2 linked regions of the Azospirillum brasilense genome follow. The protein of the gene in region 1 interacts with the protein of each later gene in a pairwise test. Links are inferred from orthologs where the notes say so. Each region holds a gene or a part of one and is shown on either strand. Other genes may lie near its edges.

Region 1 (3,100 bases):
AAGCCGAGCATCGCTGCCCAGCGTGGGGAGTAATAGACCTCGTCCGTGTCAAGCCGCCAGTCCCACAGCCCGTCGTTGGCGCCCGCGGCGGCCAGCGCGTAGCGTTCCTCGCTCTGCAGCAGGCGTTGCTCGGCGGTCTTGCGGTCAGTGACGTCGGCCTGGCTGCCGACCAGACGCACCGGGCGGCCCTGCGTGTCCAGCACCGCGATGCCGCGGCAGGCCATCCAGCGGATGCCGCCGTCGGCGTGGTGCACGCGGTATTCGATCTGGAAAACGGTGTTGTCGCCGCCCAGGGCGTCGAGCGCCTCGCGCAACGAACGGCGGTCGTCGGAATGGACGCGCTCCATCCATTCATCCGGGCTGTTGCCGACGCTGCCTTCCTCAAGACCGAGGAGCGACAGCCAGCGCGGCGAATAATAGGCGGTTCCGGAGTCGAGATCCCAATCCCACAACCCATCATTGCTGGCCGCGGCGGCGAGGGCGTATCGCTCCTCGCTCTTGCGGAGCTGGGCTTCGGCGTGCTTGCGGTCGGTGATGTCGGCGACCGACCCGACGAGACGCACCGGATCGCCCGATTCGTCGGGCACCGCCATGCCGCGGCAGACCAGCCAGCGCCAGCCGGAGTCGCCATTGTCCGGCGACAAGCCGGCTCCGGCACGGCGGACGCGGTGTTCGATCTGGAAAGGAAGCGAGACGCCAACCATCTGGCCTTCGAAGGAGGCGTAGAGCCAGTCGATGTCGTCGGGGTGGACGTGGTCGAGCCAATCTTCCGGGCGATTGATCTCGCCCGGCGGCAGGCCGAGAAACTCCTTAAAGCGGGGAGACAGGAACATCGTATCGTTGCGAAGGTCCCAGTCCCAGACGCCCTCGGAGCCAGCTTTCTCGGCCAGCAGATATCGCTCGATCGTGCTGCTCAAAGCCCCCTCACCGCCGCGGCGCGCCCGCATTCTGTCATTCGCAACATAGTGCCCGAATGGTGAATGAGAAATGAAGCCCTGTTGCGAAGGATTTGCGCCATGCTGGCGGAAAGCGTGACCGATCCCGCTTCGCGGGCACTCCGTGGCACGCCTGGGCGCCCTGGGCGAGCCCCGCAGATCCCGTCAACGTAAGGAAGCAGCCGTATGGAGTGGTCCGATCAGGGCGTTGTGCTGTCGGCCCGGCCGCATGGCGAGACCTCGGCGGTCGTCACCCTGCTGACGCGGGACCATGGGCGGCACGCCGGCATGGTCATGGGCGGGCGGTCCAGCCGCACGCGGGCGGCGCTGGAGCCCGGCACGCTGGTGTCGGCGCGCTGGCGCGGGCGCCTGCCCGAACATCTGGGCAACCTGACGCTGGAGGTGGTGCAGGGCTATTCCGCCGCCTTTTTGGACGACCCGTTGCGACTCGCGACCTTGACCGCCGCCTGCGCCCTGGCCGAGGCCGCCCTTCCGGAACACCAGCCGCACCCGGCGCTGTTCGACGGGCTGTTGGCGCTGTTCGGACTGCTGGCCGGCGATGCCTGGGCCGAGTCCTATGTGCGGTGGGAGGTCGGGCTGCTGGCGGAGCTCGGATTCGGGCTGGATCTCGATCGTTGCGCGGTGACGGGGGCGAACGACTATCTCGCCTACGTCAGCCCGCGCACCGGTCGCGCGGTGTCGGCGTCGGCCGGGGAGCCCTACCGCGACCGGCTGCTGCCGCTGCCCGGATTCCTGATCGGTCTGGGCGGCGGGGGGCCGCAGGCGGTGGCGGAGGGACTGCGCCTGACCGGTCATTTCCTGGAGCGCCATCTCCTCAACGGCCCACTGCCGCCCGCAAGGCTGCGATTAAGAGAACGTTACGAGAACGCTGTGGCGCGTGGCCGCTAGATTTGGTATCCACACGCCATGACGTCCCGAGACCCTGCCCAAGACCCCGTCCTCGACATCCAGGAGAAGCCGCTCCGCGACGCGCTGAGCGAGCGGTATCTGAGCTACGCGCTGTCCACCATCATGGCGCGGTCGCTGCCCGACGTGCGCGATGGGCTGAAGCCGGTGCACCGGCGTCTGCTCTACGCCATGAGCCAGCTGCGGCTCGACCCCTCGACTCCGCCGAAGAAGTCGGCCCGCGTGGTCGGCGACGTGATCGGCAAGTTCCATCCGCACGGCGACACCTCCGTCTATGACGCGCTGGTCCGCTTGGCGCAGGACTTTGCGGTGCGCTACCCGCTGGTGGATGGGCAGGGGAACTTCGGCAACATCGACGGCGACAACGCCGCGGCCATGCGGTACACCGAGGCGCGCCTGACCGATGTCGCCAAGGCGCTTCTGGAAGGCATCGACGAGGACGCGGTCGATTTCCGCCCGACCTACGACGGCGACGGGGACGAGCCGGCGGTCCTGCCCGCCAACTTCCCCAACCTGCTGGCCAATGGCTCCAGCGGCATCGCGGTCGGCATGGCGACCAACATCCCGCCGCACAACGCCGCCCAGCTCTGCTCCGCCCTGCGGCTGATCGTGAAGTACAGGCAGCGCCGCGAGAAGGCGCTTCTGGCCGGCAAGGAGGCGCCGCCCCCTCCTTCGATCGAGGATCTGGTCACCCTGATCTCCGGCCCCGACTTCCCGACCGGCGGCGTTCTGGTGGAGCCGCGCGCCAACGTGGTGGAGGCCTACCGGACCGGGCGCGGCTCCTTCCGCCTGCGCGCCAAGTGGGAGGTGGAGAAGCTGGGGCAGGGCACCTGGCAGGTCGTCGTCACCGAGGTCCCGTATCAGGTGCAGAAGGCCCGTCTGGTCGAGAAGATCGCGGAGCTTCTGACCAACCGCAAGCTGCTGCTGCTGGAGGACGTCCGCGACGAGTCGGCGGAGGACGTGCGTCTCGTCCTGGTGCCGAAGAGCCGCAACGTCGACCCCGAGGTCCTGATGGCCTCGCTGTTCCAGACGACCGATCTGGAAATCCGCTTCGCCATGAACATGAACGTGCTGGGCAAGGACAATGCCCCGCGCGTCATGAACCTGTTCGAGGTGCTGGACGCCTTCCTCGACCATCGGATGGAGGTTCTTGAGCGCCGGTCCCGCCACCGGCTGGCCAAGATCGACCACCGGCTGGAGGTGCTGGGCGGCTATCTGATCGCCTATCTGAACCTTGA
Region 2 (3,058 bases), on another replicon or contig:
GACGGCAAGGTCTCCGACACGACCCGCATCGACCGTCTGGCGCCGACTCTGACCGAGCTGGCGAAGAAGGGTGCGAAGGTCGTGGTGCTGTCGCACTTCGGTCGCCCGAAGAACGGCCCGGACGCCAAGAACTCGCTGCGCAACGTGCTGGACGCGCTGAGCGCCGCCGTCGGCCAGACCGTCGCCTTCGGCGAGGATTGCGTCGGCGACAAGGCCAAGGCCGCCATCGACAGTGTCCAGCCGGGCGCCATCGTGCTGCTGGAGAACACCCGCTTCCACGCGGAAGAGGAAAAGAACGATCCGGCTTTCGCCAAGCGGATCGCCGCTCTAGGCGACCTCTACGTCAACGACGCCTTCTCCGCCGCGCACCGCGCCCACGCCTCGACCGAGGGCGTCGCCCAGTATCTGCCGGCCGCCGCGGGCCGCCTGATGCAGGCCGAGCTTGAGGCGCTGACCAAGGCGCTGGAGAAGCCGGAGCGTCCGGTGGCTGCCGTCGTCGGCGGCGCCAAGATCTCCACCAAGCTGGACCTGCTCGGCAACCTCGTGAAGAAGGTCGACATGCTGGCGCTGGGCGGCGGCATGGCGAACACCTTCCTCTTCGCCCAGGGCGTGGATGTCGGCGCCTCGCTCTGCGAGAAGGACATGGCCGATCAGGCCCGTGCCATCATGGAGACCGCCAAGGCCGCCAACTGCGAGTTGCTGCTGCCCAAGGACTTCATCGTCGCCAAGGAGTTCAAGGCCGGTGCGGCCAACCGCGCCGTCCCGGCGGACGGCATCGGCGCCGACGAGATGGCGCTGGACGTCGGCCCCAAGACGGTCGAGTTCCTCGGCCTGAAGCTCCAGGGTGCGAAGACGGTGGTGTGGAACGGCCCGCTGGGCGCCTTCGAGATCCAGCCCTTCGACGGCGGCACCAACGCCGTCGCCGGCCTCGTCGCCGAGCGCACGTCGGAAGGCGGCCTGCTGTCGGTGGCCGGCGGCGGCGACACCGTCGCGGCGCTGGCGCACGCCGGTGTGGAGGAGAAGTTCACCTACATCTCCGCCGCCGGCGGCGCCTTCCTGGAATGGCTGGAAGGCAAGGAGCTGCCGGGTGTCGCCGCGCTGAAGAAGAAGTAAGGGTTTGGGGGAATGGGTGGGTGGTCGGAACGGGCCCCCACCCTTCCCGCTTCGCGGGCCCCTTCCCTCCCCCGCTTCGCAGGAGAGGGAGCTTCATCCCCTCCCCTGCGAAGCGGGGGAGGGTTAGGGAGGGGGCAAGACCTCCCCCACAAACACCTTCCTACAAAGGCCGCCGCGCCTTCAGCGCCGCGGTCAGCGTCCCGTCATCGAGATAGTCCAGTTCCCCGCCCACCGGCACGCCATGGGCCAGACGGGACACGGAAACCCCACTGCCGGACAGGCGGTCGGTCACCACATGGGCGGTGGTCTGCCCGTCCACCGTGGCGTTCAGCGCCAGGATGACCTCGGTCACCGCCGGGTCCTTCGCGCGCTCCACCAGGGACGGGATGTTCAAATCGTCCGGCCCCACCCCCTGCAAGGCCGACAGCGTGCCGCCCAGCACATGGTAGGTGCCGTGGAAGGCGCGCGTGCGCTCCAGCGCCCAGAGGTCGCCGGCGTCCTCCACCACGCAGATGGTCGAGCGGTCGCGGCTGTGGTCGGAACAGACGGAGCAGGGGTCGCGGCTGTCGAGGTTGCCGCAGACCGAGCAGTTGCGGATGGCCTCCGCCGCAAGCGCCATGGATTCGGACAGCGGCACCAGCAGACTGTCGCGGCGCTTCATCAGGTGCAGCGCCGCCCGCCGCGCCGACCGCGGCCCCAGCCCCGGCAGCTTGGACAGGAGCTGGATCAGGCGCTCGATTTCAGGTCCGATCATTCACGGCTTCGTTTTTTTAAAAAGGGTGGCCGGGCCGACCCTGCGGCCCGGCCTTGCAACGCTTAGAACGGCAGCTTCATGCCCGGCGGCAGCTTCATCCCGCCCATCAGGTTCTGGGTCTCGTTGGCGACGTGCTGCTCCACCTTGGCCTTGGCGTCGTTGAAGGCGGCGATGATCAGGTCTTCCAGGACCTCGATGTCCTCCGGATCGACGATCGACTTGTCGAGCTTGATCTTCTTCATCTCGCCCTTGCCGTTGACCGTCACGTTGACCATGCCGGCGCCCGACTGGCCGGTCATCTCGACCTCGCCCAGGCGGGCCTGCATCTCCTGCATCTTGGCCTGCATCTGCTGGGCCTGCTTCATCATCTGGCCGAGGTTCTTCATGGGTCAGAAATCTCCTTCATCGTCGAGCGGGTAATAAACCCCGTCGTCCTGCTGCATGACCATAAGGTCGGGATTCTCCCCGTCATCCGCAACCTGGGGCTCGGCCTCGACCGCCGCCTTGAGGTCGCGGACATCGGTGATCTTCGCGCCGGGAAAGGCGTCCAGTACGGCGCGCACCACCGGATGCGCCTCCGCCTCCTCCAGCGCGCGCCGCTGGGCGGCCTGCTCCTGCTGGATCAGCGTCGGCTCGCCCGGCGCGTCCGAGACGATGACGACCCAGCGCTGGCCGGTCCATTCCGTCAACAGCTGGCCGACGCGATTCGGCAGGGTCGATGGGGCCAGAGTCGTCAGGCGCAGTTCCAGCCGCCCCGGCTCCAGGCGCACCAGATGGACGCTGCCGGTCAGATGGCCGTAGAGCGCGCCCTCGCGCTTCTCGGCAAAGACCTGGACCAGCGTGCGGAAGTCGCGCGGCATCGCCACGCGCTCCTCGTCCGCCACGGCGACGGCCACGGCGACGGTCTGCACGGGCTGGGGGCTCGGCTGCTGGCTTGGCTGCGCCTGGTGAGCGACGGCGCGCACGGCGGAGCCGCCAACCGCCACCGGCCCGCCACCGGGGCCACGCGGGGCACCGCCACCGCTTTGTCCACCCTGCCCGCCACCGTTCTGCAAATTCTGGAACTGGCGGATCAGGTCGCCCGGAGTCGGCATATCGGCGGCGTAGGACAGCCGCACGATGACCATCTCCAGCGCCTGCTGCGGCACCGGGGCCGCCTGCACCTCGCCCAGCCCCTTCAGCAGGAGCTGC

The links.
Region 2: the proteins of recO (region 1) and recR interact in binary tests that used the Escherichia coli proteins (3 or more experiments, as listed by UniProt). The link is inferred for Azospirillum brasilense from one-to-one orthologs.

What each region holds. Positions count from the first base shown.
Region 1 is NZ_CP012915.1:1,313,880-1,316,979, reverse strand. The notes cover bases 196-2,982. They hold recO (DNA repair protein RecO), read left to right. Parts: upstream 196-1,121; coding sequence 1,122-1,844; downstream 1,845-2,982. Other genes in these bases: parC (DNA topoisomerase IV subunit A), read left to right, coding at 1,863-2,982; AMK58_RS19670 (sensor domain-containing protein), read right to left, coding at 196-917. Outside these bases: more of AMK58_RS19670, read right to left, coding at 1-195; more of parC, read left to right, coding at 2,983-3,100. UniProt on the Escherichia coli protein: Involved in DNA repair and RecF pathway recombination.
Region 2 is NZ_CP012914.1:2,563,608-2,566,665, forward strand. The notes cover bases 71-2,815. They hold recR (recombination mediator RecR), read right to left. Parts: upstream 1,868-2,815; coding sequence 1,274-1,867; downstream 71-1,273. Other genes in these bases: AMK58_RS11880 (phosphoglycerate kinase), read left to right, coding at 71-1,113; AMK58_RS11890 (YbaB/EbfC family nucleoid-associated protein), read right to left, coding at 1,930-2,253; AMK58_RS11895 (DNA polymerase III subunit gamma/tau), read right to left, coding at 2,257-2,815. Also shown: more of AMK58_RS11880, read left to right, coding at 1-70; more of AMK58_RS11895, read right to left, coding at 2,816-3,058. UniProt on the Escherichia coli protein: May play a role in DNA repair. It seems to be involved in an RecBC-independent recombinational process of DNA repair. It may act with RecF and RecO.